DNA from 2 places in the Pseudoalteromonas sp. B131b genome. Region 2 is predicted to be linked to the other one. Evidence: riboswitches for the same ligand, from Rfam matches in the RefSeq annotation. Region 2 holds a riboswitch; the other holds the start of a gene.
What was found. A riboswitch is a leader RNA that binds a small molecule or an ion and turns the genes downstream of it on or off. The one in region 2 is predicted to bind lysine.

Region 1 (16,777 bases), 1.8 Mb from region 2:
GTGCAAAATAGCAATTGCATCGCAATCAAGAGTGAGTGTTTGCAGTGGCTGCTCGCTTAAGTAGCGCTCCATGCGTAAAATATGTGCAATAGGCTCACCGGCTTTAATGTGCCCGCCAAGTGGGGCTATGTATTCAACCATACCGCCAATAGGGGCGTAATAAGCAAAGTAGTCATCTAAATTACATGCATAGCGAGTGATGTTAGCTGGCGTATGCGGTGCGTTTTGTAATACGCCTTTGTGATTTAAGTAACTTAAAATGCTGTTTGCATCGTTTAGTGCTTCTTTTAAGTCTATTTTTTCTTGGCTGCCTAGCTCTACCGTAAATGCTTCTACAGATATTGATAATTCACGACCTTGCTCGCTAAGTGCATCACTTAAATGCCACCATGGGCAAAAGTTAGCTTCATCCATAGCACCGTCAAAATCACTGGGGATAAGCAGTACATGTTCAATATTAAAGTAACGTGCGCTGTCGGTTGCATAGATTGGGCAGTACAAATGCTTGCTGGAAATAGGACCAGTGTGTAAATCGAGTACTATATCAGCCTGATGAGCGAGTTTTTGTAAGTTAAGCGCAATGCGTTTACCGGTATTGAGTAAATAAGCAGGGCCGTTAAGTTTGCTGTCTACTTCGTCAATAAGCGCCTGTTTGAAGTTACTTTTTAATGTAGCGTTGTCATACTGAGTATGATTTTGCGCAAACTGTGTCACTAAATTTTTATTGTAATGATACATGCGATTCCAATTAGTGCCCGTAATCGGATCGAACCTGCCAAGGGTAAACTCGCCAGATTTTTGATTACAACCAATCGGATTTGCATAAGGTACAAGGGTAATATCGCCATTAAGATTAAGGTGTTTTAATTGCTCAAGCAGCTGAAAAATAACTGCGTTACCTTGCACTTCAGCGCCATGCATATTGGCCTGAATGTAAACACTAGGCCCTGTACCATCGCCTTTTAAACGATACACAGGAATTGTAAGCGGTAAGCCGTTTGCAACTTCCCCTACTACAATGTTCTCTTGGCTGATGTGTGTTGTATTACTCATGCTTATTACCTTAAATAGTGGCTGGCATTTTCGGCTTGGCGAACGCAGGTAAGTGTACCGTTTTGCAATGTGTACTCGCCAGCTAGCTCATGGCATAAAAAATACGGCATACTTTCGGTAAAGCCGTAAGCACCGCATTGGCTAAACACTAGCCAGTCGTGCTCATTTAAATCGCTTGGCAGGTTATGCTCACCTAGACAATCAAGCGCTGTACAAAGCGGGCCGTATAAAGTGACCGCTTGAGTTTTAGCACTGGATTCACGCAGTAATGCAGCAGGAAAATCTTGACTGGTAACAGCAGGGCGTAATAAGTGATTAATACCGCCGCTTAAAATTACTTGTTCTTGATTATAGTTTTGTTTGCGCTCTACTACTGGGTTTGCGTAATGACCGCATTCGCCCACGGCATAGCGACCAAGTTCCATCCATAATTCTTCTACACCCGCATCATTTTTAATTTTAGCGAGCGCAGCAATTAAGTCATCCCAATCAAGCGTTGCTTCATTTTGTGTATAAGGAATTCCTAAGCCGCCGCCTAAATCGAGAATTTTAAGGCTAATATTTAAATCGCTGGCAAGTTGGCTAAGTGGTGCAATCATTTGTGACCACAAGTCGCTTAGCTTTTGGGTGCTAAGCATGTTGCCCCACTGAAAAATATGCAGGCCGTCAAACTTAAGTGCAGGGTAGTCAGCTACATTGAGTGCTTGCCACTCATCACAACCCATACCAAACGGCGTAAGGCTATCGCCGCCCAGAGGGTTTTTTCACCTTCAGGCCAACGTAATTGCACACGCAGTAATACTTGTAACTGCGTGTTTTGTAATTGTGCTTGTTGGTTTAACCAACGTACTTGATTGAGGCTTTCTGCTACGAATATACGCACGCCGCGCTCAATAAAGTGTTTTATTTGTTTAGGGCTTTTTGCAGGCCCTGTGTTGAGCACGCGCTGTGAGCTAATACCTTGTGCGAGTACTTGCTCAAGCTCACCTTTACTTGCTACGTCAAAATTAAAGCCAGCGCTGTCTAAGCTTTGAATTATTTTAGACAGTGGATTTGCTTTTACCGCGTACCATAGTTTTACATCGGTTTGCGCCACTAAACGCGCAAGATGCGTGTTTAGTTGATCTAGGTCGTAAACAAAAAAAGGTGTATCAAGTTGTTGTGTAATAGTATTTACAGCGGTTTTGATAGGCGTGCTCAAAAAGCTCATTATCGTAAAACCTCTTCAAGCAATAACGATGCATCGCTTTTCTCGTCGCGGTATTTAACTATTAACGCACACGACATGCTTAAGCCTTGCTTGCTCGCCCATTCGTTTGACGCAGGGCGAGAGCCCGGTATTACAATCGCGTACTCTGGGATTGGCTCGCCTTTATCAAGTTGGCGCTCGTTTACGCAATCGTATACTGGAATAGTTGCTGATAAACGCACGCCAGGGGCAAGTACTGCGCCTTTTTTAATGACTACGCCTTCAACAATAATACAGCCTGCACCAATAAATGCGTCATCTTCAACCACTACTGGGCTTGCACCAATTGGCTCAAGTACACCACCAAGCTGAACTGCAGCACTTAAATGTACGTTTTTACCTACTTGTGCACACGAGCCAACTAATGCGTGGCTATCTACCATTGTGCCTTCGTCGATATATGCACCAATGTTTACATACGCTGGTGGCATAATAATCGTGCCTTTAGCCACATAAGCACCACGGCGAACACTTGAGCCACCCGGCACCATTCGCACGCCATCTTCAGTGCTAAACTCTTGCGGAGCTAAGTTATGTTTATCAACAAAACCACCTGCAAACTCAGTATTAGTGCCATTTTTAAAGGCTTCTAAAATACCTTTTTTTACTTCTATGTTAGCTTGCCATTGGCCGCTTTCGTTTTGTGATGCTGCGCGTACAGCGCCCGATTCTAAATTATTTAATAGTTCTAACCAGCTCATTATAAAAACCTGTATTTAATGCCAAGATAAAATGGTGTTGTTTGCAGTTGTGATGCAATCGGTTTGAGTTAACTCAAGATGTGTTAAAGGTGGACGAAGTTGCGGGCTGCTTAAGCGGCCTTGCAAATGCATCAGTACCTTTACGGGAATAGGGTTTGCGACAGCAAATAGGCTATTAATAGCGCTTGACCACTGGGCAAATAAATTAGGGTGTTGGCCACTTAAACTGCGTTTAACAAACTCGTGAGTTTGTGCGGGCCATGCATTTGCAGCTACCGACACTAAACCTTTTGCACCTGCTTGTGCAAAGTAAGGCATTAGCGCATCGTCGCCACTAAAAATAGCTAAATTAGGGGCCGCTTGGCGGTAAGCTTCAAACTGAGCAATACTGCCGCTCGCTTCTTTTAACGCCCATAAATTTTTATTGTTTTGTAAGTTTTGAATTGTTGCCGCTGGGATGCTAACAGCACTTCGTCCCGGTACGTTATAAAGCATACACGGGTGAGCGCTTGCATTAAGTAGGCTTTCAAACCAATGAGTTTGACCTATAGCGCCGGGCTTTGCATAAAGCGGTGAGCCAAGTAAAAAGCTATGAATTGGCAATGTATTACAGTAGTTAACCCACTCAATTTGTTGTTTTAAGTTACTACCGCCAACAGCTACCATGAGTGGTACTGCTGGTTTTAGCTGGCATACGTGTTCAACAATGGCTTGTTGCTCTTTTTGCGTTAGCGCCAAGCCTTCGCCTGTACTGCCAAGTAGTAAAATACCGTTATGCGCCGCTTCTTGATCCCTAACCAGTTTAGTTAACGTGTTGTAGTCAACATCGCCGTGTTGATCAAATGGCGTTACGAGCGCGGTCCACAATGAGTAGTCGTTTAAATTGAAGTTGTTGATCATCTCTCACGAACTTATAATTTGTACCAACTTTATTAAAAACGTGATCATTTTAGCGATAACTAATTTAATGCAATTGATATTATTCGAAGAGTTAAAAAGCTTTATGGAAGGAGCCGCATTAACGTCGTTCGAACTAATAATTCGAAGAGCGAATGGGCTTAAAATAATAGGGCGCACGGCCTTAATATTTAAGACCAGAAGCTCTCCACCAAACTAATAAGCTGCTTTTTATAAGCAGCTATTGGTGACAGTCGCTAGGGTTCAACCTAGTCGCCCGAAATAAACACCTCGCAAAAGTGGTTACTTCTCGGCGTTAATTCCCCTCACGTATGCTCACTGGAGTTTGCGCTCCTAACATACGCTACCTGAATAACGCACCTCTTCTAGCCCTTTGCACCTGTTTGTAGAGTAAAACTTACAAACCTGAGCAATTTAAATAGGGTAATTACGGCGATTAAAGCATTTTAGCCGTCTGGGTGTCAAGCGACTAAATGCATATTCATTCATCCATAATGGGAGTGGTTACGTATTGGGTGCTTTTCTCGTACACTAGCAATATAAGTAGTGAGGTATTTAATTAGTATGGAAAAATTTAGCGATATTTATAAGCGAGCTGTAGAGCGAAAAGGCTCCGAAAAAATGCTGAAGTTATTACTTGCAAAACCGTTATCTAAAAAACAACTAAGCACGTTAAGTGACGACGATTGGCTTGAAGAATTTACTCGAAAAGTATTTCAAAGCGGTTTTTATTGGTCAGTCATTAATAATAAGTGGCCGGGCTTTAGAGAGGTTTTTGGGATTTTAGCGTTGATAAGTTATTAATGATGCCACCCGATATGCTGGAACAAAAAGCTACTGATGAGCGTATTGTTCGTAACTATAAAAAAGTAAAAACAATTACCGAAAATGCTTACATGATCCACGAGATAGCAGGGGAACATGGCAGTTTTAGCCAGTTTATCGCTAATTGGCCAACAGACGATATTATTGGTTTATGGGCGTATTTAAAAAAGCATGGTTCGCGTTTAGGCGGAAATACTGGCCCTTATGCATTGCGAGCACTTGGTAAAGATACTTTTTTATTATCACGCGATGTAGAGAATTACTTACGTGCCCATAAAATTATAGACGGCGGCTTACAAACTAAAAAATCACTGAGTGCAGCCCAGGCCTTTTTTAACGAAATGCAAAAGCAAAGTGGCTTAAGTATGCAAGAGTTGAGCTTAATTGTTGCTTATGGCGTAGGTGACAACCGTGTTGGTATAAGTCAGCAACAATAGGAATTACCATGAAATTAGTGCCAAGATACACAGACATTGCGGAAAACTTCGCGATTGAAGATTTCCCTGCAAGTGTCGCCTCTCCTCAGTTATTGCTGTGGAACGAGAGCTTAGCAAAAGAGTTTAATATTAACGTTGCGGCTGATTTGCGTGCCAGCACTTTTAGCGGTAACGAAAAACAGGCAATTCCTGCAGTAGCACTTGGTTACTCTGGGCACCAATTTGGACATTTTTCACCACGTTTAGGCGATGGGCGAGCGCATTTACTGGGCGCTATTAATGATGATAAAAACCAGTTGTGGGATATTCAATTAAAAGGCTCTGGTGCTACTCCTTACTCAAGAGGAGGGGATGGGCGTTGTGCACTTGGTCCTGCTATTCGTGAATACGTAATGAGCGAGGCAATGCATGCGCTGGGAGTTAAAACCACACGCTGCTTAGCGGTTGTTGGTAGTGGCGAAACGGTTTACCGTAATCCGCCACAAGCAGGGGCTATCGTTACTCGCGTAGCAACGAGCCATATTCGTGTTGGTTCATTTCAATATTTAGCGACGCAAGGCGATGTTGAAGGGCTTAAAAATTTAGCCGATTTAGCTATAGAGCGACACTACCCAGAAATAACTGATACAGGTTCGCAGCGCTATTTAGCCTTTTTAGGCGCAGTGATTAAAAACCAAGTTAAGCTAATTGTGAGCTGGATGCGTGTTGGTTTTATTCACGGAGTAATGAATACAGATAATACGCTAGTAAGCGGAGAAACCATTGATTACGGCCCATGTGCCATGATGAACAGTTTTGATTTTGATACTGTATTTAGTTCTATTGATAAACAAGGCCGCTATGCATTTGGTAACCAGCCGAATATGGCTAACTGGAACTGTGCCCGTTTAGCTGAAAGTCTTATACCACTAATTCATGACGATGATGAGCAAGCTGTTTCGCTAATGACGCCACATATAAATAGCTTTGCTGAACAGTTTAATACTGAATTTACGGCTATGTGGGCAAAAAGTTGGGCTTAGTCGGTATTGATGAAAACGATACAAAGTTAGTTGCAGAATTGTTAACATTATTAAAAGTTCATGAACTCGATTACACCAATACCTTTGATGCATTAACCGAGTCGTTAAAACAGGAAGCGCTTATTCCTGAAGCATTAGCGCAATGGGCATATAAATGGCAAAGCCGGGTTGATGGAAATAGTTATACAGTAATGCGAAAAGCGAACCCTCGAGTAATACCACGCAATCACATCATTGAATCAATTATTACTGACTACAGCGAAATGGGGTCAAGTGCGCTATTAAGTGATTTTTTAAAAGTACTGAGCAATCCTTATAATGAAGTGAATAAGCTTGTCGATTTTCAGACGCCTCCTAAAAGTGATCATGGGTATCGTACTTTTTGCGGTACTTAACTATTAATTTTAGATGTAAGTTTATGATTATAAATATTCATTTTTCATTTTTAGAAGTGTTCATTGATTGAGCAAAATAAATTCTAGTGTTATCATCCATTTTATAAGGATAAGTAAGTTTTGCTGTGTATAAAAGTGCATTTAACTGAATTGTTCCTGTTTTTGTCGCAGGCTATCGATTTATAAAAAAACCACAACTATAAATTATTTGCAGAGTAGGTAATATTTTTAATTTCACCTACAATGGGTGGTTGGATGTCGTTATAGATCATTAAAAAATTTATAAACTTTATTATTCGTTAAGTATTGATTAACAAAGGTTCGGTTAGTCTGTATAAAACAGATTGAGCTAGTATTGATTAGCTACAATTTTTAATTGTTAAAATGGGAAGAAAACAATGAAATTAAAATCACTTACAATCGCAATTGCGTTAGCTGCAACTAGCGTATCTACATTTGCTGCAGATAAAGAAGAAGGTTTCTACATTGGCGCATTTGGTGACTACTATGACGCATCTTGGAAAAACATGCGTGCCCAAGCTGGTCTTGATGTAAATGAATCAACTGGTTGGGGTGTTGAAGCTGGTTACCGTTTCAGTGATTACTGGAGCGCACGCCTAGAATATGCAGACATGGATTTTAATGCTTTTGATAAAGTTGCTGGCAACCGCAACAGTATTGATGGCGAGCGTTACGGTATTGATGCTCTTTATCATTTAAATGGCGGTCCTTTCTACGGTCTTTTCGGTATTAAAGAAATGGACGTAGTAGATGACAACACATTCTTAAATGCAGGTGTTGGTTACCAACATTTCATTACAGATGGTTTGTTTGTAAATGCTGAAACAGCTGTATACCAAGGTCTTGACCGTGGTTACACAGATGTAGGCGCTAAAATTGGTATTAACTACTTATTTGGCCAAAACTCAGCACCAGTTGAGCCAGTAAAACCAGCTCCAGAAGTAGTTGAAGTTGCAGTTGCTCCTTCAGACAGCGACAATGATAATATTTTAGATGCTGACGATAGATGTCCAAACACGCCAATGACTGACGCAGTTGATGGCACAGGTTGTACTTTATATGAAGATAAAGAAGTAACTGTAAGCTTATTAGTGACTTTCCCTAATAATACATCAGCAGTATCTACTCAGTACTTAAATGATATCGAAAAAGTATCTGAGTTCTTAAAAGAGTACCCAGGTACAACAGTGCTTTTAGAAGGTCACACTTCAGCTGTAGGTAAAGCAACTTACAATAAATGGTTATCTAAAAAGCGTGCTGATGCTGTAGCTAAGCAACTTGTTGCTGATGGTATTGCTCAAGATCGCATTACTACAGTTGGTTTAGGTGAAGAGCGTCTTAAAAATGATGCAAACACTAAAGCTGCAAACGCAGAAAACCGTCGTGTAGAAGCGCATATCAAAACTATCAAAAACGTTAAAGTTTTACGTTAATTAAATAGTTTGTAATAGAAACCCAGCCAAGAGCTGGGTTTTTTTATGTCTGTAATAAATTAATATTGGTTAATGGTAATGATTATTACTTAATAAGTATTCATGGGAATAGTTTTTACTACAACCACTATTCATAGTATTTATAATCGGTATAATCAGTTGCGTAACTGGATGGATTTTCATCTATCCATAAAAGCTTTATAATTACGCGTTAGAATACTATAAGTATTGGGTAACTTATTTGCGCTTGAAGCGCTACCGGATACTTTCACGTCACCAAGAGGGCAATATTGTGCTACAAGAATATCGTAAACACGTAGAAGAACGTGCCGCGTTAGGTATCGTACCAGCGCCATTAGATGCTCAGCAAACTGCTGATCTTATTGAATTAATCAAAACTCCACCTGCAGGTGAAGAAGAATTCATTTTAGATTTGTTTATTCAGCGTATACCAGCGGGTGTTGACGATGCTGCTTATATTAAAGCGGGATTTTTAGCAGCTATAGCTAAAGGTGAAACTAATTCTCCACTTGTTTCTAAAGAAAAAGCGGCAGAATTATTAGGTACAATGTTGGGCGGTTACAATATCGCACCAATGATTGACCTACTTGATGACGAAACACTTGCACCAATCGTAGTTAAAGGCCTTTCAAATACATTACTTATGTTTGATGCGTTCTACGATGTTGAAGAAAAAGCAAAAGCGGGTAACACATTCGCTAAGCAAATTATTGAGTCTTGGGCAAATGCGCAGTGGTTTACTAATAAGCCAGCTGTTGCTGAAAAGATCTCAGTTACTGTATTTAAAGTAACTGGCGAAACAAATACGGATGACTTGTCACCTGCACCAGATGCATGGTCTCGTCCAGATATCCCACTACATGCTTTAGCAATGCTAAAAATTGAACGTGATGGAATTACACCAGACAAGCCAGGCGAAGTAGGTCCAATCTCTCAGCTTGAAGAATTAAAAACTAAAGGCTTACCACTTGCATATGTAGGTGATGTTGTTGGTACTGGTTCTTCTCGTAAGTCTGCAACTAACTCTGTACTTTGGTTTATGGGCGATGATATCCCGTTCGTACCAAACAAGCGTGTTGGCGGTGTATGTCTAGGTAATAAAATTGCTCCAATCTTCTTCAACACAATGGAAGATTCAGGTGCATTACCAATCGAATTAAATGTTGATGAGCTTAACATGGGTGAGCAAATCGACATTTACCCGTACGAAGGTGTTGTTAAGCAACATGGTACAGATAAAGTAATCTCTACTTTTGAGCTTAAATCTGATGTAATTTTAGACGAAGTTCGTGCTGGTGGTCGTATCCCACTAATCATTGGTCGTGGTTTAACTGATAAAGCACGTACATCACTTGGTCTAGCTCCAACTGACGTATTTAAAGTACCAACAGCAACAGAAGTATCTGACAAAGGCTTCACACTAGCGCAAAAAATGGTTGGTAAAGCATGTAACGTTGCAGGTATTCGCCCAGGTCAATACTGTGAGCCTAAAATGACAACTGTTGGTTCGCAAGATACAACAGGTCCTATGACACGTGATGAACTTAAAGATCTAGCTTGTTTAGGTTTTTCTGCAGATTTAACCATGCAGTCTTTCTGTCATACATCAGCTTATCCTAAACCTATCGATGTAAACACTCACCATACGCTTCCTGATTTCATTATGAACCGTGGCGGTGTTTCACTTCGCCCAGGTGATGGTGTAATTCACTCATGGTTAAACCGTATGTTACTACCAGACACTGTAGGTACTGGTGGTGATTCACATACACGTTTTCCACTAGGTATTTCATTCCCAGCAGGTTCGGGTGCAGTTGCATTCGCAGCAGCAACGGGTGTTATGCCACTTGATATGCCAGAATCTATTTTGGTTCGTTTTAAAGGCGAAATGCAACCAGGTATCACTTTACGTGACCTTGTACATGCAATTCCTTACTACGGTATCAAAGCGGGTTTATTAACAGTTGAGAAAAAAGGTAAAATTAACGAATTCTCTGGTCGTGTACTAGAAATTGAAGGCGTTGAGCATCTTACTGTTGAGCAAGCATTTGAATTATCAGATGCATCTGCAGAGCGTTCAGCTGCAGGTTGTGCGGTTAAACTTTCTAAAGAATCTATCGCAGAATACCTAGAGTCAAACATTGTTATGCTTAAATGGATGATCTCTGAAGGTTACGGTGATGTACGTACTATTGAGCGTCGTATTACTGCAATGCAAGATTGGTTAGCTAACCCAGAACTAATGGAAGCTGATGCTGATGCAGAGTACAAGCATGTACTTGAAATTGATTTAGCTGAGATTAAAGAACCCGTTCTTTGTGCTCCAAATGACCCAGATGATGCGCGCTTACTATCTGACGTTACTGGCGAGAAAATCGACGAAGTGTTCATCGGTTCTTGTATGACTAACATCGGTCATTTCCGCGCAGCGGGTAAATTACTAGATGGCTTTAAAGGTCAGTTACCAACTCAACTTTGGGTTGCTCCACCAACTAAGATGGATAAAGACCAGCTTACTGAAGAGGGTTACTACGGTATCTTTGGACGTGTTGGTGCACGTATCGAAACACCAGGTTGTTCACTTTGTATGGGTAACCAAGCACGCGTTGCAGACAAAGCAACGGTTGTGTCTACCTCTACACGTAACTTCCCTAACCGTTTAGGTAATGGTGCAAACGTATTCTTAGCATCAGCAGAACTTGCTGCTGTAGCGGCTATCTTAGGTAAATTACCTACTCCAGCTGAGTACCAAGAGTATGCAGCGAAGATCAATGCAACGGCTGCAGATACTTACCGTTACTTGAACTTCCACCGTATGCCTGCTTACACTAAAAAAGCAGACAAGGTTATTATTCAACAAGCTGTATAATTTTTAAAGTTTGTTTAAAAACCCGCTTCGGCGGGTTTTTTATTGACTAAAATAAATATTAGATAGTTCATGCTTCTTTTTTTATATTTTTGTATTAACTCTGGCCTTAAGTTGTTTTTAAGTTGAGTAATAAAGCAAAAAATCCTCTCAATATGCATTAAAATCCTCACCAATATTCTCATTATTTTAGGCGAGATTTTATGACAGCATTAAACAACCAGAATTTACTGCAACTACGTTTTATTAACCAAGTAAATATTGATTTGGTTAAGCCTTCTTTTGATAACCTGCCTGCAAATCCATATGCAGATGGTGCTTTTCGTAAACGTCGTTATTCAGTAGTTAAAATGCTAAATGGTGAAATAAAGTTACAAAAAACCAAAGCATTTGTTCAAGACGATTCAATTAATACTTTTCAGGGTAATGTAGAGCGTACTTACGAAAACCTAGAGCAAAGTTTACTTGAATCAGAGGGTATGAAAAATATCGTCAATGAGTTTCGCCAACTTACCGGTATTGATGAACAGCGCGATATTGAAATTCATCAGTTCCGCATGCTTGCCATTGATAGCGATACACCTGCAGCGCCAGAAGGCGTGCATCAAGATGGTTTTGACCATGTATGTATATGCGGTGTATCTCACGAGAACTTAGAAGGTGGCGAACTGCTTGTATACGAAAGCAAGCAAGCTGAGCCTTGTTTTAAAATGGAAATAAAAGACGGCATGTTTGCATTAATAAACGACCGTCAAGTGTGGCACAACGCAACACCGATGAACAAAATTGATGCTAGCAAACCAGGTTACCTGGATTGTTTTGTATTAACGTCTTAAGGAATAAGCATGAACATAACGCAATTACGTGAGCAGTTTCCAGCATTAATGCAAGACGTTGATGGTAAATCGCCAATATTTTTAGACGGACCAGGCGGCTCGCAGGTACCAACATCGGTGCTTACTGCGATGACTGCTTATTTAGGTCATTATAATTCGAACTTAGGTGGCGCGTTTTTTTCAAGTGATAAAACGGTTGAGCTGATGGCGAATGCGCGCCAAGCGGCCGCTGATTTACTCAATGCACCTAGCTCACAACAAATTGTGTTTGGTCCAAACATGACCAGCCTCACATTTAGCTTTAGCCGTGCAATTTCGCGTGATTGGCAGGCTGGCGATGAAATAATTGTAACTAACGCTGATCATTTCTCGAATGTATCGTCGTGGCAACAAGCCGCAGAAGATAAAGGTGTTGTTGTAAATACTGCGCTTATTAACGAAGCTGATTGCAGCTTAGATATGGCGCAGTTTGAAAGCTTATTAAACAGTAATACTAAGCTTGTTGCGGTAACGTATGCGTCAAATACCACAGGTTCAATTAATAATATTAAACGCATTGTAGAGCTTGCTCACAGCGTAGGCGCACTTGTTTATGTTGATGCAGTACATTACGCACCGCATGAACTTGTTGATGTACAAGCACTTGATTGCGACTTTTTAGCTTGCTCGGCGTATAAGTTTTTTGGTCCGCATTTGGGTATGGTTTACGGTAAAAAAGAGCATTTAGATGGGTTTACACCGTACAAAGTTGAGCCAGCTAAAGACATAGCACCAGGTCGCTGGGAAACCGGCACACAAAGTTTTGAAGCAATGGCTGGTTTTATCGCGGCTGTTGATTACATTGCGGCGATTAGTGAGCTTGATGATAGCCATTCACGCCGCGAAAAGTTAAGCATAGCTTTTGCTAAAACTAAACAGCACGAAATGGCGCTTAGCGAACACTTTTTAACGCGCTTGGTAAATTACCCACGCATTAAGTTGTTTGGTATTGATGATTTTGATCGCCTTAATGAGCGTACACCCACTTTTTCTTTAATTTTTGAAGGACTTGAGCCGCGCGCTGTTTCAGAATTTTTAGGCAAACAGCATATTTGTGTGTGGGACGGTAACTTTTACGCGCAAGGTTTGTGTAAGCAGTTAGGTGTACTCGACAAAGGCGGTGTAGTGCGTATTGGTTGTATGCACTACAACACTATTGAAGAGCTAGATCAGTTGTTTAATTTATTTGATGAACTGCTCGGTTAAATAATACTGATTTTGGTGCGCTAACTCTTAGGCGCACCATATATTTGTTCTGCTCGATTAAACAACACCCACGATGTTAAAATATACTTATCGTTTGATACTGGCTTATTGCCTCTATGAGTATGTGTAAAGTAGCCAGGTGCTATTACCATAGTGCCTTTTTTAGGGGCTATTTTACGGTTTTGATAATAAAATTCTGTTTCACCACCTTCTTCTACATCGTTTAAGTAAAACATAAAGAGCAACACGCGATGTAATGCTTCATTGTGCTGTAGCTGCGGATAAACTTCACTGTGCCAGTAAGGGTAGCCACCTTTATTTACTTCGTATTTTTGCGCTTGAATATTGCCAAGTCTAAAAATCTGCTGCACTAAAACGGGGAGTTGCGGCTTTCCTACTTCTTCAAAATTAGCATGAGTTAAATCAACTACCTCCCCCGTTTTTGGATGATATACCTTTAAACCAAACGCCCCAATCATCATAAAAATATGCTCTTCAATATACTTAAAAACATGCTGTGCAGTCGTTTGTTGTATATGTTTTAATTGTTGTGCATATTCGGGGTGATTGTTTAGGTGTAGATCGTGGCTGTCTTTTTTCTTTAGATCGACACCGCCCGATGTCACCCCTTGTTTTACATGCGGGCTTTGCGCGAATGTGGTAATAAATTCATCGCAAAAATCATTGCTTAGCGCGTTATCGTATACGCGAATAAAGTCCGTCATGAGTAACCTTTATATAATTATTATTGGATTTTTATGTTTATTGAAAAAGTGATGCCGCGCTTTAGTGAAACTGATGCGCTCGGACATATTAACAATACCGTACTCCCGGTATGGTTTGAAGTTGCACGTGCACCTATTTTTAAGTTTTTTACACCTGACTTAAACCCACATGATTGGAAGTTGATAATTGCCAAAGTTGAAGTGTCGTTTGTAGGCGAATTATTTTATGGCCACGAAGTAACAGTAAAAACCTTTGTAGAGCATATAGGCACTAGCTCTTTTACGCTTAGGCAAGAAGCATGGCAAGAAGCATGGCAAGATGATAAATGCTGCGCAATAGGTAAAGCCGTTATGGTGAGATACGATTTTATCGCGAAATCAAAGCAGGCCCTTAGTATTGACGAAAAAACAGCGCTTAATGAGCATATATGCCAAAGCAGCTGACCTTGAGGAGCCTATATTTTATATAACCTCCGGCGAAGCTTAATTATTGTAAATAAATAATGGCAGCTGTAAATTTTTATCGAGAAATTTTAACGTATTTAGATTGAGTTACAGGCTTCAGTTATATACTATTTATAATATATATTGTTGCGCCGTCATAACAGAAAATGTTAATTCGGTAATTTGATTGGAGAATACATGTGGTAGCTATTGCCAATAACCAGCTTTTACAAGTTATTCAGCTCAGTGATGGTAAAGATTTAACCGCTGAAATTTTGCCATTTGGTGCAATAATTAAAAGCATAAAGTTTAAAAAGCAAGAAATGACACTTTGCGTCGATGACCCTCAATACTATCTTGAAAACCCATTTTACCTTGGCGCTACAGTAGGTAGATACGCTAACCGTATTGCAAAGGGGCGTTTCAGCTTATCTGGTACGCAGTATCAATTAGAAACGAACAACGGCCCTAATAGCTTACATGGCGGTGTTAAAGGCTTTAATAAAGTACTTTGGCAAGTAACCAAACAAACTGAAAGTGAAGTTGAGCTTTATTATTGCTCGCCCGATGGTGAGCAAGGCTTCCCCGGTGAGTTACAGGTTTGGCAAACGATTAGTGCTAAAAATGGCGAGCTTGCATTACGCTTTAAAGCTACGACTAACAAAGAAACACTCGTTAATTTTACTAACCATTGTTATTTTAACCTTGATGGCAGCGAATCAATTAATGATCATTCTGTTCAAGTAAATACCAGTCACTACCTTCCCATCGATAAAACCAGCATCCCGCTTAATGAAGCGGCATTAGTGACAGGTAGTTGTTTTGATTTTACCAAACCAAGTCAAGTTGGGGAGGCATTAAGCGCCATTCATCCTCAGCTAGAAGCTGGAAATGGCTTTGACCACTGCTATATTTTTAATGATGACAGCAGTTTAAAGACGATGGCTACATTAACCTCGCCACACACGAAGGTTAATTTAACGCTCAAAAGCACTCAGCCAGGTATGCAGTTATACACCGCTAACTTCGTCGGTGCGCCGTTTAAAGCACGACAAGCTTTGTGTTTTGAAGCGCAAAATTGGCCTGACGCGCCAAACCGTGAAAATTATCCAAAAGCTAATTTATTACCTGATGAAGTTTATGAACAGGTTATTATTTACGCATTTTCGTAATTAACTCAATATGTTGATGTTAATTTAAAGAAAATAAAAAGAAAAAATACGGTAATAAATAACGCTCTACAATCAAGGAAAAGGTTGCACTTCAGCTTGATTTAAAGTATTTATAATATAAATAGTATTTGAAACTATTTGCACTAGCACAACGACACAACGACTACACACAATCAGGAGTTTTTAAAAAATGATAATTAACAATAAGTTATCGTTCAACAAGAAAACCGCGATCAGTATTGCTATCACTGGCATATTGGCAAGCGGAAACGTTGCAGCTCAAGGCGCTGAAGGCGATACGTCTACAGTAGTAAATGAGGATGTTGAAGTTATCGCAGTAACGGGTATCCGCAGCAGCTTACGTTCATCAATGTTAGATAAAAAAGCATCTAATGTTGTTACAGACGGGATTAAAGCAGAAGATCTTGGTAAATTTCCTGATTTAAACGTAGCAGAATCTCTGCAACGTATTACAGGTGTAGCAATTGACCGCAGTGGTGGTGAAGGACAAGCGGTAACTATTCGTGGTTTTGGTCCACAATTTAATACTGTACTTGTTAATGGTCGTCAAATTGCGACAGACAGTGCAGGTCGTGAATTTAATTTTGATGTATTAGCCGCAGATCAAATCACCGGTGCTGATATTTATAAAAGTAATACAGCAACGCTTCAAGAAGGCGGCATTGGTGGTACGGTTAACGTAACTACAGCACGTCCTTTTGATTTTGGTGGTTTACATATTTTAGGTTCAGTTAAAGGTATGTACGAAAGCCTTTCTGAAGAAGTATCCCCATCAACATCATTCTTAATAAGTAATACGTTTAACGATGATAAGCTAGGTGTGCTTTTTGCCATCACTAATCAACAACGTAAACTTCAAAATAACCAAATTTTAACGGCAGGTTGGCGCGGCGGCCAAACAATCTCTAATCCAACTGATGGTGTATTGTTTGAAAATGCCTATATTCCACGTAACTGGGACCAAGTTGTTGATGAGCAAGATCGTGAGCGTACAAATGCAAGTTTAGTACTGCAATATGCGCCATCTGACGATGTTACTATTACTGTTGATGGCATGATTTCAAAATTTGAAGTTGATTCAACAGTACGCGATTTAGCATCTTGGTTTGAACCAGACCGCGTAGGTAGCGCAACGATTGATCCAGAAACAGGCACGCTTTTAACTTTCTCTCAAGAAGTGGGTTTAGGTGCGCCAAGTGGCGACCCTGCAAGTGACTTTGTGTCGCACACTCGTAACTCTCGTGATGTAACTAATAAAGCATTTGGTATTAACGTAGATTGGCAAGTAAACGAATTATTAAAAGCTAAATTTGATGTGTCTCGCTCAACAGCTGAAAATGACCGTGCAGGTACTGACCGTTTTAATGTTGTAGGTATTATTAATAGCTATAGC
Region 2 (16,777 bases):
GTAGCTTTTAAGTAATGTTGGTAAGTACTCATCACGAATTTCTTCTGCAATTGCAAATGGTTCGGCTTGGTCGGTATTTACCGCAGCCCATACGTTTACAGTACGTTTAGAGTTTTCGCGGCGAATACGGTTTACACCGTCAACTAGTTTAACTTCGGCTACTTCACTTAACGGAACTTCAGCACCAGTAGGTGTGATAATACGCACACTTGCGATATCACTTATTGAGTTACGTTCGTCTTCTGGATAGCGGATCATGACTTTAATTTCTTCGCCTTCACGCAATATTCGCTGCGCTTCTAAGCCGTAGTAACTAAAGCTTACTTGCGATGCGACATCAGCAAGCGTTAAACCCATGCTGTAAGCGAGTGGTTTTAAATCAAGTTGCACTTCGTCGGTAGCGCTTTGCATTGAATCGTTTACGTCGCCAACGCCTTCCATTGTTTGTAATTTGGCTTTTAATTTACCAGCCACTTCTTTTAGCTCGTCAGCATTTTTGCCTTCAAGTTTAAAGCTAACGTCGCCATCATCTCGACCGCCATTCATTATACTGTCTTGAATGGTCATGGTTTTAATGCCTGGTAGGGCGGGCATTTGCTCGCGCCATAATGCACTTAGGGCAAAGGTGTCGATAGGGCGTAAGTCAGGCTCTACCAAAATGGCCATAATATTTGCTTGCGTTCGCCCGCGCAGACTTACTGATAAATCGCGGATCATCGGTTTACCGTATTGCTCTTGTAGTTGCTGATCGACCTTTAACAACACGCTTTCTATTTTACGTGCGGTTTCAAGCGTTGCTTGCTCAGATGAGGCAAGGTTCATTTCTATATCAATACGCGGAAAGTCGTGCGGTATTTTAGGGTTTGGTACAAACTTAACTAAACCACCTGCAAACATACCTGCGCTTACAATAAGCAAACACATAAAACCGACAATCACTGTATAGCGATAATGAATACAGCGGCCAACAAAAGGAAGGTAGTAGTTATTTACAAAGCTTTTTAAACTGCTATCAATCACCATACGTAAGCGATGTAATAGATTTTTAGGGTTTGGTTTACGTGGATTCATTGCTGCAATATGCGCAGGTAAAATTAGTTTTGATTCAATGAGTGAAAAAATCAAACATAAAATAATAACGCCACCAATGGCTTTAGAAAAAGCAGCACCAGGGCCGGTTGCGAGTGTTTGTGGTAAAAATGCCGCAATAGTCGTTAGTACACCAAAGGTCGCTGGCATCGCAACACGTTTAACACCGCGTACTACGTTATCAAGTGTGTGGCCGTATTTTTCTATTTCGGCACTGGCTGACTCGCCCACAACTATGGCGTCATCAACAACAATCCCGAGTACAAGTATAAACGCAAAAAGAGAGGCTAGGTTAATTGTTACATCTAAAAAGCCAATAGGCATAAACAAAAAGGCGCCCAGAAAAGACACCGGTAAGCCCATCATTACCCAAAATGCTAAGCGTAGCGGTAAAAATAGTGCCAGCACTATCATTACTAACAAGCCACCCCAAATCATGTTATCGACCATCATATCGAGTCGACCTTCAAGGTAGTAAGTTAAATCAACAATAGGAGAGAGCTTAACGCCTGCTGGTAAAAGTGGCTCTTTAGTTGCCATGTAACTTTTAAGGACTTTTGCTACATCGGTAATGTCTTGATCTTTTGATGCGTTTACTTCAAACGAGAGTGAATTTTTACCATTGTATTTTGAATATTGTAGACCTTCTTCAAAGCCATCATTAATAGTTGCTACATCGCCTAAATAAATTTGTGCGCCATCAGCAAGGGTAATAAGTGGCAGTTTTTCAAACTCAAAACCACGGTAGGCTTGTTTTTCAACACGCATCGAAATATAACCATTTTCAGAGCGTATTTGCCCCGCCGACATATTTGCCGAAAAGTTTTGCACCGCGCCTGCAATATCTCTAAATGTTAAGCCGTACTCGCGTAGTTTATCAGGGCTGACTTCTATACCAATTTCGTACTCTAAGCCGCCGTTAAAATTAACAAGGTTAACGTGAGGCAGTGCTTGTAACTCGTCTTTTATATCGTTGCCAAGCTCTTTTAACTGGTAGTTACTCATGTCGCCGTAAAGCGCGAGTATCATTACCTCTTGCTCAAATTTATCGCGGCGCACAACAGGGCGCTCCATCCCCGCAGGAAAGGTGTTTATTGAATCAACTTGTACTTTAATTTCATCAAGTACTTCTTGTGGATTGTATTGTTCTTCTATTTCAATCCACGCTTGTGAAAAACCACGGTTAGAGTACGTAATTAGGCGTTTAATGCCTTCAATACCTTCGAGGTTTTCTTCAACTTTTATGGTTATGCCTTCTTCAACCTCTTGCGGGGCTGCACCTGGGTAAACTGCTTGTACGCTTATCCAGTTGCTTTCAAACTGTGGGAACATTTGTTTGCGAATGGTCATCGCCATTAAAATACCGCCTACTAATATAAATATCATTAGTAGGTTGGCTGCAACGGGATTTCGGGCAAACCATGCTATTAACCCTGTTTCACGAGTGTTCATGATTATTCCTCTTTCAGCGCAAGTTGAGTTACATCAGTTTTATCAAGCGCAATATCTTCAATTTTTACTGCCATACCTTCAGTTGGGTATTCAAGCGCTGAGGTAACAATTTGCTCGCCATTTTTTAACCCTTGGCTGGCTATAATCATGCCGTTTTGTTCGCGTATAATATTGAGAGTTTTAAACGACAATGTTAAATCGTCATTTAAAATTACAATTTTATTATCTTTAACTAAGTGGTGCGCAACAATAATTGCGTTATCAAGCGGGCGACCTTCAATGGTAGCGTTAATGTACGAACCAAAACGAAGAGGGCGTGTTTTATCGCCATAAGGTGTTGCAAGTTGTGCAACCAAGTAGCTCATGCGGCTTGTTTGATCAACCACACCTTCGGTGCGAATTACTTTGGCTTGCCACATTGTTTGTTTACCTGCGTATTCTGCGTTAAATGTAACATTTGAACCTACGCCGCCATTTTTTAAATATTGCAGTTCTTGATCGGCAACCGGTAAACGTACCTCTGCAACTGAGGTTGCGCTTAGTGCGCCAAAACTATTACCTGGGTTTACTACTGACCCCAAGCTAATTGTGCGCTCATTAATAATGGCATCATAAGGGGCTTTAATATAAGTACGCTCAAGATTGCGGCTAGCACGCTTAACACTTGCTTGAGCAGAGCGGTAACGCGCTAATTTTTCTGCCAGCTGTGGTTTTCGTAAATAAAGTTCTGATGCAATAGCGTCGCTTGAGTCTGACTTAATGCGCTCCCACTCAGCTTGAGCGACATGTGCTTGCGCGCGTTCTATTTCAAGTGCTGAGCTTGCTTGTGCTAAACCCGCTTGCGCTTCAATAAAGTCTGCCTCGTAATCATTTGCATCAATTCGTGCTAAAATATCGCCTTGCTTTACAAACGCGCCTTCAACAAATTGATCCGATACCGAAATAACTTGCCCGCTAACTTGTGCTATTAGCTCGGTACGATACTTGGGTTTAACAATGCCGTACGATTTAACATCGAGCGTTATAGAATCTAAAAGTACGCTTTGTGTTGCTACTAAAGGGCGTAAATCTTGCTCTGGCTTTTCTTCAGGTGGCTGTTTCATCATCTTAAAGGCTATAGCTAGCGCAATGCCGCCTGCTAAAACAGCGATTGGGAGTATTATTTGTTTTGTAGTAGCCACAAGGCATTCCTTCATAATTGGTGGTGACAGAGCAATAATACGCAATAAAGTGTTTACAAGCTGTTTTAAGATGTAACAAAGCATTACATATGTGTGTTACAACTCGCTATGCGACTAATTAAGTTCCTAAAAAGAAATTAAAGTAAGTGTTTTTTATTCAGAGGAAATTATGAAAACCGAATCGATGAATTGCAGGCTAGGCTGCGGCGCATGTTGTATTGCGCCAAGTATTAGTTCGCCTATTCCAGGTATGCCAAATGGTAAAAAAGCCGGAGAGCGCTGTATTCAGCTGGACGAACGTAATTTATGTAAGTTATTTGGTGATGAAAGTCGGCCTAAAGTGTGTAGCGATTTTAGCGCCACGTTTGATGTGTGCGGGTCAACAAACGCGCAAGCCCTAGCGCTTATTACAGAGCTCGAAGAGCTCACTTAGTGAGCTATTAAAATACACATATATTTACACTTATTTATTACTGTGTATTTATTTTAAGTAATTAAAAGCTGCGCTTTTCACGCGAGCAAGCTCTGCGTCTACTGTCAAAGTGGAGGTTTGTGTCTGTTTTTGCAGACGTAAAGCTTGCTTACGTTACGCGCATTGCCCGTCAATAAGGTTCACAAAGACGGTAAAAGTCGCTGGACTCTAAATAATTAAAAGCTGCGCTTTTCACGCGAGCAAGCTCTGCGTCTACTGCCAAAGTGGAGGTTTGTGTCTGTTTTGTAGACGTGAAGCTTGCTTACGTAACGGGCATTGCCCATCAATAAGGTTCATAAAGACGGTAAAAGTCGCTGGACTCTAAATAATTAAAAGCTGCGCTTTTCACGCGAGCAAGCTCTACGTCTACCGCCAAGGTGTAGGTTTGTGTCTGTTTTGTAGACGTGAAGCTTGCTTACGTTACGGGCATTGCCCGTCAATAAGGTTCACAAAGACGGTAAAAGTCGCTGGACTCTAAATAATTAAAAGCTGCGCTTTTCACGCGAGCAAGCTCTACGTCTACCGCCAAGGTGTAGGTTTGTGTCTGTTTTGTAGACGTGAAGCTTGCTTACGTTACTAGTTACCAGCTATACGTTGCGCTTAACGTATATTGTTCACCGCGCCCAGGTGTACCAGGTATTTCTTCAAACGACTCATCCCATAAGTTATCTGCCGCTAAGGTGATAAATAAATTACTCAACTGTGGCGGCGTTATTTTAAGCGTTAGCTGGGTAAATAACGCGTTGTCATTGCCGTTTCTAAGTGCATTTTTGTGTTGTGTACGCCATTCGTTATCTATTCTAAATTCTAAAATATCAGTTGGGTTGTACACAGCGCCAAGTGTTAAACGGTGATCAGGAAAGTTTAATGCGTAAAAACTGGCATCAATATCGGCTACGCCGTAGTTTTCTGATTTATGTAAATAGGTGTAGCTTGCTATAAGTTTTGCTGTATCAAAGTGCTTAGTCGCTAAAAATTCAACCCCTGCAGTATCAATATCAACTGGGTTTGCAAAGCGCGCTGAAGTTGAATCAAAGTTAAAGGTCCAATCGGTTAAGTTATTATCTTTGCGATAAAAAATAGCCGAGTTTAACTGCCAGCTTTGTTCTTCAAGTAATAAACCTAGCTCCAAGTTTGAAGTGGTTTCGCGCTTAAGGTTGTAATTACTTCTAAATAATCCACCAGAATCACTGCCGCCAATGGCGGTATAGCCTGCAACTTGGCTTGCTTGTGCATAAGATAAATAAAACGTGCGCTCAAAACCTTCGCTGTTTTGTGTATTTAGCGTTACATCACCAATGAGTGACAGTTCAGAGTCGTCTCTATTTGTATCGTCAAACGCAGCACCTAAACGAAATGTAAGTTGTTTATTATCCTCAAGCACCATTTGGTATTCAGGCAATACGCTTAATTTATAATACTTTCGTGAGGTAAAGTTGTTTTCAAGTGTTGTTGATTCAATCGAGTCATCAATAAATTGTGCTGAGTAATTTATTGCCAGTGCATCGCTTTGTGCATGGCGACCCGAAAGTCCAAGCGATTTAACGTCGCTTTTATGAAAAGCTTCAAATGCACTAGGATTTTCGCGCGAGTAAATATAGTGATCGTCATGGGTACGATAATACGCCGATACTTCAAAGTTACTGTTATCAGCGTAGCTTTGCTTGTGATTAAGCATCCAAAGGCGGGTTTCTAAATCTTCAGTTTCGTTAACGCCAAAAGGGGTGTACAAGTTAGGCCAGCCAAAAAACTTATCTTGCGAGCCATAAAATAAATCGGTTTGGCTGTCCTCGCTTGCTAATTGCACGCGAGCTGAGGCGCGCGAAAAGTCATGGTCACCATTATCAATGGTTCCATCACTTTGCGAGTGAGAATACTCACCTTCAAAGCCCAGAGTATAGTTAACTAAACTATCAAGTTGTGTGTTTTTAGCAGCATGAATGCTTTGCAGATTAAAGTCATTTGTGCCAGTACCAAGCGATATACTGCCGCCTGTAATAATTGGTTTCCAACCAAATGAAACCGTACCTACAGAGCTATTCATACCGTAAAGTGCGTTATCGGCACCGGTTAAAACATCTGGGCCGCTTAGCATTTGCGGTGCAATGGGGATTTCAGCAAAATAATGACCAGATTGCGGGTCAAGCAGGGTAGCGCTTCCTACTCTAAAACCGGTGTTTTCGAAAATACCGCCGCGTATAGTTACATCAGCCTGCGCCTCAGCCATATTACGCGATTGTAAATCAACACGAGGGTCATATTCTAAATTAGAAATAGGCGAGTCGAATGTACCTACTGGCAACTTATTTGCAGTGGGTGAGGCCTCAACCGTTATTTTCTCGATTGCCGACTCATCAGATAGCGTATTAGCATTAGCAAATGCAGTAACGCTGCATAATATTGCAGGTATTATAAGGTGTGGTGTGCGATTCATGTGTTTCTCATCATTTTTTATTTGTAGCTGCGGTTACAATTAATTTCAAAGCTTATATTTGAGCATGATAAAATAACTAAATGTAACAGCAGTCATTTTGTGCGCGATTGTACATTAATTTGCTAATAACTGCATTTGATAACCATTTACGTAATACCGACTTTATTAAAAACATGGTCATTCTATCGTATTAAATAGCGCACTCACTGCGTTAAAAATTATTTATATAGAACAACTATATGTCATAATTTTCGCCTTGTTATTGCGCTATTTTCTTGGCGCTATAATAGAACACTATTTTAATGCAATCGGTATAATTACTTATTAGGTAACATTTATAATGGATACTAAAGAATATAATACTATTTACTTTGCTGGTGGCTGCCTGTGGGGCGTACAAGAATTTTTAAAGCACTTACCAGGCATAATAAGTACTGAAGCAGGGCGCGCTAATGGAAAAAATGATAATACACAAGGCGATTACGATGGTTATGCCGAATGCGTAAAGGTCATTTTTGATCCAAAAGCGGTTAGCTTAAACGAGCTATTTGGCTTCTTTTTTGAAATTATTGACCCGTATAGCATTAATAAACAAGGGGATGACGTAGGCCCTAAATATCGCACTGCCATTTATAGCAAAAGCCAAGATCATTTAAATGTCGCTAGCAATTATATAAGCCAGCGAAATGATGCTGATAAAATTGTGGTAGGGGTAGAGCTGCTAACGAACTATGTACCAAGTGATCCTGAGCATCAAGACCGTTTAACTAATTACCCTGATGATTATTGCCACATACCGCTTGAGCTATTGCATAAGTATAAATCGTAATTTAGAGTGGAGTAAGGGCATAAAGATAAGTAATTAGAAGCTATCGCTTCTCGCGCAAGCAAGCTTAGTGTCTACAGGTAAAGTTTAATTCGGTGTTTTTGTAGACGTACAGCTTGCTGACGTGACGAGCGCAGCTCGTAATTTAAGATGGAATACAGCGCTATAAAAGTAAGTAATTAGAAGCTATCGCTTCTCGCGCAGGCAAGCTTAGCGTCTACAGGTAAAGTTTGACACGGTGTTTTTTTGTAGACGTGCAGCTTGCTGACGTGACGGGCGCAGCTCGTAATTTAAGATGGAATATAGCGCTATAAATATAAGTAATTAGAAGCTATCGCTTCTCGCGCAAGCAAGCTTAGCGCCTACAGGTAAAATAAAGCTCAGCGTTTACAGGTAAAGATTAATCGGTGTTTTTGTAGACGTGCAGCTTGCTGACGTGACGAGCGTAGCTCGTAATTACTTAAGTCTGTAAGCCCAAAAATACACACCTACAAAAAAGCTCACGTACTGTGAGCTTTTTTAAAATTTACTTATAGCTAATTTTAATTTACAGCTGTTTTTGCGGCGGGAAGTTACTTAAAATTTCGCTGACTGTTTTATTAATTGATGCTTCACGCTTTTCTGGTGATTGATTTTTCTTTAATCGACCTTCTTTTGCGCCGCGCCATACTAGTTGGTTTGATTCACGGTCTACAATATCAATAATCAGTGTGCCCACTTCGTATTCACGCGCGGTTGTATCGCGTTGAAAACCAGTACCCCAATAACCCCAATGCGGGCGGTAGTTTACATTAAATGTATCTACTTCAAGCTCTTTGTCTACCGATGCATGATAATTAACAAGCACATCAGCTTGTGCTGCATCAACTAAGCTCATACCTAATGTTTGGCTCAGCTCTGCGTTTACGGCAGTGCGAACACGTTTTTCCATTAGACCATTAATTTGGTAGTTATTTGTGTCTTTAGTTAGGCTGGCGTTTTCTACCCAAGCAAATGTTTTAAAATTACTAAAGTTAGCTGATTTATCGTAATCCCAATCTGGGGTTTGTGTACAGGCTGTAAGTAGTGCTAGCGCTGCAACAATAAGTATATTTTTCATTACGTTTGCTCCAATAAAATGCATTAATTTAAAATAACACACATAGTTTAAATGTGTATCATTTAAACGTCCTAAATATTAGTTTAATAGCCGAGCCTTAATGGCCAATTAACTGTGTTCAACTTCTATCCAATCTTTTTCATCCACCCAGTTTTGTGCACCGTCTTTTACCGAGCGAATCGGCACAATGTAGTCACAACTTATTTGTGGCTTAACTGAGGCAAATATAGGCACAAAACCAAAGCTTAGTGCGGTTTCTATAATTGCTTTTTGATTTTGTGGGTCAATGTCGGCCGCTTCATCTATATAAATTGGTATACGGTATAGGTTTTGTTCTTGGTCACTCAATAAGTAGCGAATAAATAACATGCCACACAATAACTTAATCGTAATACGTGTGCCGTTTGAACCCGCCGAATCTATTTTTTCAAAGTGCTCTGTTTCACCTGCGCGGTTAACCACTTCAAATCGAATATCAAATAAATCGGTAAGTGTTAAACCCGCTTTATCTGATGCGAGTTTAATTAAGTGATCTTTCGCTTCGTTTACCGCACTTTCGCTGTAAGGTTCTTGGCTAAGTAAATCAAGCGTGTCACCTTGCTCAAACTGATGCGAGGTGCTGATAATGGTATCGATACTATCAACCAGCATTTTGCGCGGTATGACGTTAATTTTAAACGCTTGCAGGTTTGAAATTCGGTGCTGGCTTATGCCTTTATTAAAACTGTTCATTTCGCGGCGAAGGCGGTCTAAATCTTCTCGCAAGCCTTTAATAGTTGCGGCCACTTCGGTAAGCGCAACACGCGCTTGGCGCTCAACTGCATCGCGTTCATTATCAATATTATGAAAGGCGCTTATTAGCTTTTGGTATTTAGTATATTCGTCGTTTTCGTTGTCGAATTTAGTAATACCCGCGTTATATACATGCAAATAGGTGTTGCGCACGTTTATGTCAAAATTACGCAGCTCTTGGCAGTCTTTATTAAAGTGATGTACAAGGTCGCTTAAGTTATCAAAGTCGACTGTAATATCAATCATGTACGGGGTTACTTTACCGCTGTATAAATCAAGCGTGTGGTCAATTCGCTCGCTTTTAACTTGGCGTAGGCGCTCAGTTTGGCGATTAATTTGCTCTTGTTTCGATTTAATTAACGAGCGACGATCGGCAATTGAGCCACTATTTTTTTGAATATCTTGCAGGTAGTCGTCAACTTGTTCGCGCTCAGCTAATAACTGCTCTTTTAGCATGGCTTGCGCTTCAACCGACTGCTGCATTATATCAAACTGTTCTAAGCGTTTTAGGGCGCTCTCAGCGCTCATAAGCTCATCGTATAGCGCGTCTTTTTCTTTTTGCTTGTCGGCAACGTTTGCTGCAACATCGCGTTGTTGTTTAAATTCTTTAAGTGAATGCTCAAGTGCACTGAGCTGAGCGGTTAATTGCTCTTTGTTTTCGCCGCTTTGCATTTGCACAGGCGAGAGCTTTTTAAGCTTAATGCTCGCACCTGGCAGAGTTAGTACACCGCCTTTAACGTTTTCGCTAAGTAGCGATAAAAATTCACCAAACGCATCTTCGTCATCAATGGTTATATCGCCATTAGTGGTGGTTGCAAACGAGAGAATATCTGGGTTTAAAATCCGTGATATTTCCTCTACTTCTTTTAACGAGAGGTCTTCGCGCATGCGGGTAAACAAATTAAACTCAAGGTTTTTAAGTTGCAGCTTTAAGCTCTTAATTTGTTTTTGTGTTTCGCTAATGCGGTAGTCAAGCGTATGTAGGCTTTGCCCTTGTGCGCTGGTTATAGAGTGCGAAAGCGACTCGTAATCTTGCTTTAACTGAGTCAGGCTGGTTTTAAGGGTGGCTTTATTTACCAGTTCAAATTCGCTTTTAAGCGCATCGTAATCTAAAAACCACTGCTCAATTTGTGTTTGTCTGCGCTCTATGTCGCGCGATTGCTGTACGTATAGGCTTTGCTTTTGCTCAAACTCGTGTTTTTCGTGCTCTATATCTTCAAGCGCTATACCCAGCTCATTAAGTTGCGATTCTTGATAGGTATCAAAATCAATCAGTGCTTGGTCAATTTTAGGTGCGTATGCGGCTAATTTACCTTTAAGCACGGTTTGGTTTTCAAGCATTGATTCAAGCGCTGCTATTGGCTCTTGCATTGACTCAAGGGCTTTTAATTCGCGTTTTGAGCGATTTACTTTATCAAACGAGCGACGCCATACTTCATAAAAGTCGACTTTAGAGTTCGACATATGACGTTCAAACACGCGTAACATAAAGCGTTTTACGTCGCTTGCGCCTAATTTGTGTAAGTTAAGAATACGTCTAAATATTTCTTTATAAATAGAGGAGTCTTGCACATTATTAAGCGGGATCATTTTTAAGTTAATGTCGCCGTCAAATGGGGTTGCGCCGCCAGTCAGTAGCGCGTTTAGCTCTTGTGCTTTTAACTCAATAGGGTTGTAGTTAAGCGATTTTAAATGGTTGAACAGCTTGGTAAATTTAATAATAGTTTTACCTTGCGTGTACTGCTCTAAATCAAGCTTTCCTTGATAACAAAAGTACTGATGCGCGTAACCGGCAATTTTACCAAGTCCCGCAACGCCTATTACTACCGAGCCATGAGGCAAGTTAGCTTCTAGTAAAATGTACGACTGATCGGATGAAAAATAAAATTTACGAGTTTCATCTAAATCGTGTCCGTCCCATTCGGTTAAGCGCAAATCGTTAATAAGCGGAAACTGCAGAGCGTTAATAACCGAGCTTTTACCTGTGTTATTGGGCGCGCAAATAGAGCTGCTTTTATCAAGCGGGATCACACATTTTGCATAGCCTGCGGTGTTAAGTAGGGCGAGTTTACTCAGTCCGTATAGATTTTTCATTCCTCGTCCTCTGTAATATAGGTTTCTTCGTTTACTTCCATTAATGCATCTATATAGCGGTGAATTGGCGCTTGTAGCATAAAGCCGCCTTCTACTTCACGGGCTAAACCTAGGCGCACCATGCGCAGGTAAACGTCTTTGCGCAAATCAGATCCCGAAAATATCTCAAGCTGATCAAACAAATGTTTGTTAATTTGCACCAGCGTTTGCATAAGCTCTAAATCGTTTACGTCGTCAAACAATGCGCGCATTGGGTCTTTACCCGTATTGGCGTAGTGCTCAATTAAAATGTAAATAGTGAGCGCGATAGCGCGAGATATTTTGCCCATATTGGGTGTACTTTCGTCGCTACCAAAGTAATAAAAGCCACGGCTGTCGTGTTTTAAATCGTTACCCAGGGCGGTAAATAGGGCGGTGTAGTCTTCTATGTGTTGGTCAAGCTCTTGCCACATTACGTTGTCTTGCTCGCAAATGTGATAACCCGCTACTAATTTTTTATTAATGGCTTGTAGATGGGTTAGCTCGTCTAAGTTTATGTGTGTCATGGTTTATTTACCTGCCTTTGGATCTGGCTGAGGCTCTGAATTAAATGGATATAAAGAAAAGTGCTGACCGGCAATTTTTACGCGGGCTTTTTCATCGCTTTGAATTATTTTAATATCGCAGTCGCTGACTAATTTTTGATACAAAAATAGCATTTCGTCGGCATCGAGATCTGGATAGCTTTCGTCTAAAAATTGCAGCAAGGGCTGCGGCTTTTTGCGTTTTTTATTAAAGCGCTTAGCAAAGCTGGTTTTAACATCGTTGTAGTCAGGAATATTAGGCGTAACAAATGCAGGCACGTCTTGTTGATCTGGCAATTGGTATTCTTCGTGTTCAAATTCAACCAAGCTTGCCATGTAAGCCACAATATGGCGTTGCTGACCAAGTGAATATCGCTGTGCGTCGCTTACAAAATGTGGCTGCACCGCACTTAGCATGTTGTCTACGCCATTTTTACGCACAAGCCCGAGTACTTTAGCTGCTTGGCGAGTAATTAAGTTATTACGGCGTAACTCTTCGCGCAGCGGCATAAGCATATCGGCACTTTTACGTAAGCTTTCTCGACCCACTAAATGCATTTCGAGTATACGGGTACGTAATTGCTCAAGCATACGTTTGTCGTTGTACGCTTTACCTGAGCGCTCAATGTGCAGTATTTGCTTACTTATTTGCTCTTCAATGAGGGTAAAACACGCATGAAATTCACCACGAATATCAACCATTTTAAGCATTGGATCTATGTATTCGTCAAACGCTTCTATTACCGCTTTATAACGCTTTTGCAGCGATTGCACCGCATTATTTGATTTGGCTTGTTCAACAATATTTAAAATAGCGTTTTCGTTGTGCGTATAGAGCTTCATTATTTTACGCACCCGATCATCCATAATGCGGCTGTAGCGGCGTAAGTCGTCAAAGTCTTCTATTTCGCCAGCGTTATCTAGGCGGTTGCCTAAACGAGCTAGGTCCTCTACTAGTACGCTAATTTCTTGTGCTAAACCTAAATGCTCTTCTTGCAGTAAAAACGTAGCAAAATCAGCAATAGCACGATTTATTTCAAGCTGAGAGGATTTAGCCAGCGGAATTAAAATATCTTGGTTTAACAAACGATTTGTTTCTTTATAAATGCGTTCGTTTGACCACGTAGGCTGCTTTTGCTTAATCGCGTTTTGTACGTCTTTTAGGCTAAAGTCAGCCATTTTAAAACGTTTAAATAATAGCTCTAATACACCCCAATGTTCGGTTATGGTGTTTAGCAGCTTTTTAGCTGGGATCATAAGGGGTTACAACATCCTAGTATTTTATTATTGAGTTCTTTTAGAAGACTCATTATTACGTATTTTTAATTAACCTTGTCTGTATATAGTATTCGTTTTTAAGACCATTTAATAATAGTTTTTGCATAGAGGCAGTGCTAAAATTCGCGCCGAAAATAGGCACATGAAATGGAATGTTATTTGTGTGTTCTTTAAAACTATATCAAAGGTTGTTTAACTACCATGGTTTCCTCGATTATTCTAACCCTGATAGCGATTGCATTTTTACTGATCGTTATAGAAGATATAATCCATGTCAATAAAGCTAAAACCACGCTGTTTTTTGGTACGCTTTGCTGGATTCTTCTTTTTATATACCCTCTACACGGGCAAAGCCCCGATACGATTCAACACCTCTTAAATGAAAATATTTTAGAAATTGCCTCATTATGGCTATTTTTAATGGCTGCAATGACCTTTGTAGCGTATTTAAATTCAAAGGGGTTTATAGAAAATATTGTGCACCGTGTTATGCCAAAAAGTATTAGCGAAAAAAGCTCATGTTTTTGGTGGGTGGTTTTGCGTTTTTGTTTTCGTCGATTTCAGATAACGTAACAGCGACGCTTATATCGCTTGCGGTTGTTATGTCGTTAAAACTTGAACCTAAAAAACTCATTAAATACGCCACGCTTATTGTGTTTGGGGTTAACTCAGGTGGGGTATCGCTAATAACAGGTGACGTAACCACACTAATGATATTTTTAGATGGCAAAGTAACCATTGCTCATTTATTACTACTTATAGCGCCAGCACTTGCAAGCGTTATGTTGCTAGCCGCGTTACTGTCTATCGGTATGAAAGGGCGTGTTGGGTTTGCTGGTGCAGGTAAAACCCGCATTGAAAAAACCGACATTACCATTTCTGTTATATTTTTATCTACCGTAGTGAGCACACTTACGCTGAGTGTAATTTACAGCGTACCGCCTCTATTAACCTTTTTGTTTGGCTTATCAGTGATGTTTTTAGTGGCGCAATTTTTAATGCGCAAAAAAGACATAAACAAAGACATAATCGATTTTGTTCGCGATATAGAATACGACACATTATTGTTTTTTGTAGGTGTACTTTTACTTGTAGGCGCACTTAAAGAAATAGGTATGTTGAGTAAATTTACCGACTTATACACGGTAATGGCACCAGAATACGCAAACTACTTAATGGGCATATTATCAGCAGGGGTCGATAACGTACCGCTTACTGCTGCATTATTAAAAGCCGATATAGTAATGAGCCAACAACATTGGTTGTCGTTTACGTATGCAACGGGCGTGGGCGGTTCAATGCTTATTATTGGTTCGGCTGCGGGCATTATTGCCATGAGCAAAGTTAAAGCACTTACCTTTATGAGCTACTTGCGTTTATCGCTGCATTTATTAATTTGTTACACGGTTGGATATGCGGGCTCGTATTACATGGGCAGTTTTATTTAACTCATAAATTATTAAATGCTTGACAGCTAGACGTCTAAACGATAACTTTCAAAGCCCCGCTACTTAGTGGGGTTTTGTTTTATTAGCCACTGGTTAATAAAGCATTCAGAAGAGGTGCGATACTTAGGTACTTAATGTTAGGCGACGAAAGCCGATGATCATTAAGGAGGGAAGTACTCGCCGAGGAAAATAATGGTACGTCGTCATTGTTTTTCGGTTTATGGGGCTGAATCCTCAAAACTGTCACCAATATAGGTGGAGAGCTTCTGGCAGTGGACTTATCTTCAAGCATTCCTTTGCCAAGTTCTTCTTGTTTTATTGCGGTTTGGATACCGCGAAAGGAGACTAAATGACTACCCAATCAGTGCCACAAACAGTATCAGGCGCAAAATCAGATTACATCGTTGCCAAATTTGGCGGAACCAGTGTTGCAAATTTTGAAGCGATGAGTCGCTGTAGCGAAATTATTGTTGCAGATAAAAGCGTACGTATTGTTGCCGTGAGCGCCAGTGCCGGCGTAACTAATCACTTAGTTGCACTGTGTAAATCAAGCATTACCTCAAGTGAGCGCCAAGAACACATAAACGGCGTGCTTGCTATTCAACAAACTATTTTAGATGAATTATCGCTAGATGCCGATTTAGCGGTTGGCTTTAGCGAAACCCTAAAAGCATTTCAAACATTGGCTCAAGAGCCACTGACAATCGATCAGCAACATGATGAGCTACTTAGCTTTGGTGAGCGTTTATCGTCGTATTTGTTTGCTCAGGTACTGCGTTTACAAGGTTTAAATGCCGATCGCTTTGATGTGCGCAAGGTGCTTAAAACCGACAGCCAATTTGGCAAAGCAACGCCCAACGTTGCAGCCACAGCGCAAGCTGCTAAAGAGCATTTAATTCCGTTATTAGACACTCAAGTAATTGTAACTCAGGGATTTATTGGTAGTGACGAATACGGTCACACCACAACGCTAGGACGTGGTGGTTCAGACTACAGCGCTGCATTATTAGCTGAAGCAATTAACGCTAAAAGTGTGCATATTTGGACCGACGTAGTGGGCATTTTTAGCACCGACCCGCGTTTGTGCGCAAAAGCGACGCCGATTGCACGCTTAAGTTTTGACGAAGCCGCTGAAATGGCAACCTTTGGCGCAAAAGTATTGCACCCAGCGACTATTTTACCAGCAAGCCGTAGCCACATTAACGTGTTTGTAGGTTCTAGCCGAGAGCCTGAGCGAGGCGGTACGTGGATTGAGCGTGAAAAATCGCAGCAACCAGGTATACGCGCAGTAACGCAACGTAAAAACCAAATTTTGCTTACGCTCAAAAGCCCAGAAATGCTACTAGCAAGCGGCTTTTTAGCACGCGTATTTACACTATTAAGTGAATACAATATATCGGTAGATTTGGTAACCACATCAGAAATCAGTGTAGCTATAACGCTTGATAACGCGCAAAACGCCTCGCGCCCAGAGCTTGATCAAGAATGCCTAGATAAGCTTGCAGAGTTTTGCCATGTTTCGGTAGAAAACAACCTAACATTGGTGGCACTTATTGGCTCTGAGATTCAATTACGCCAACACGAAATGAACTTAATGAGTGTACTAAAAGACTTTAACATTCGATTAATTTGTCACGGTGCTAGTAAGCACAACCTGTGCTTTTTAGTAGAGCAAACTGAGTCAGATAACGTAGTACAATCTATTCATAGCCGTTTATTAGAAAACGATTTTGCTGCGTAAGTAACTGTTATTAAGGGGAATCACCTAGTAAAGTCACTTAATAAAGTTACTTAACAAAATCAGTTAATAAAAAGCATCGCCAGTCGGTGCTTTTTTTATGCATCACACTCACATCAAAACAAACATTGCTGTCACTGCTATCAGCTACAGTAACGCGATTACTGCAAGCACTCAGCTTTGCACTATGTAATTCGTCAAACACATTGGGGCTAAGTAATTTTGCAATAGGGCGGCTGGTGGCTTTAGCAAGTGACTCTTTTAATGTCCAAATTCTAAAAAACGTATCTGCTTGGGCTTGGGTATTAGTA

Region 1: another riboswitch for lysine. It lies ahead of dapA (4-hydroxy-tetrahydrodipicolinate synthase); the one in region 2 lies ahead of lysC (lysine-sensitive aspartokinase 3).

The regions. Positions count from the first base shown of each region.
Region 1 covers NZ_JARLUZ010000001.1:678,414-695,190, reverse strand. Annotated here, with positions in the region: gene P4S65_RS03270 (succinylglutamate desuccinylase/aspartoacylase family protein) at 1-1,053, opposite strand, end outside; partial or broken gene P4S65_RS03265 (PLP-dependent decarboxylase) at 1,059-2,263, opposite strand; gene P4S65_RS03260 (2,3,4,5-tetrahydropyridine-2,6-dicarboxylate N-succinyltransferase) at 2,263-3,003, opposite strand; gene dapA (4-hydroxy-tetrahydrodipicolinate synthase) at 3,019-3,903, opposite strand; lysine riboswitch at 4,094-4,294, opposite strand; partial or broken gene P4S65_RS03250 (DNA-3-methyladenine glycosylase I) at 4,486-5,183, shown strand; partial or broken gene P4S65_RS03245 (protein adenylyltransferase SelO) at 5,192-6,600, shown strand; gene P4S65_RS03240 (OmpA family protein) at 6,999-8,054, shown strand; gene acnB (bifunctional aconitate hydratase 2/2-methylisocitrate dehydratase) at 8,347-10,944, shown strand; gene P4S65_RS03230 (2OG-Fe dioxygenase family protein) at 11,145-11,777, shown strand; gene P4S65_RS03225 (cysteine desulfurase-like protein) at 11,787-13,022, shown strand; gene P4S65_RS03220 (2OG-Fe(II) oxygenase) at 13,043-13,747, opposite strand; gene P4S65_RS03215 (acyl-CoA thioesterase) at 13,781-14,191, shown strand; gene P4S65_RS03210 (aldose epimerase family protein) at 14,392-15,363, shown strand; gene P4S65_RS03205 (TonB-dependent receptor) at 15,554-16,777, shown strand, end outside.
Region 2 covers NZ_JARLUZ010000001.1:2,485,851-2,502,627, forward strand. Annotated here, with positions in the region: gene P4S65_RS11460 (efflux RND transporter permease subunit) at 1-2,541, opposite strand, end outside; gene P4S65_RS11465 (efflux RND transporter periplasmic adaptor subunit) at 2,544-3,722, opposite strand; gene P4S65_RS11470 (YkgJ family cysteine cluster protein) at 3,892-4,155, shown strand; gene P4S65_RS11475 (TonB-dependent receptor plug domain-containing protein) at 4,775-6,628, opposite strand; gene P4S65_RS11480 (peptide-methionine (S)-S-oxide reductase) at 6,969-7,457, shown strand; gene P4S65_RS11485 (DUF4136 domain-containing protein) at 8,002-8,553, opposite strand; gene P4S65_RS11490 (ATPase) at 8,662-11,439, opposite strand; gene P4S65_RS11495 (condensin complex protein MksE) at 11,436-11,984, opposite strand; gene P4S65_RS11500 (hypothetical protein) at 11,988-13,259, opposite strand; partial or broken gene nhaD (sodium:proton antiporter NhaD) at 13,482-14,728, shown strand; lysine riboswitch at 14,830-15,002, shown strand; gene lysC (lysine-sensitive aspartokinase 3) at 15,078-16,469, shown strand; gene P4S65_RS11515 (4'-phosphopantetheinyl transferase family protein) at 16,516-16,777, opposite strand, start outside.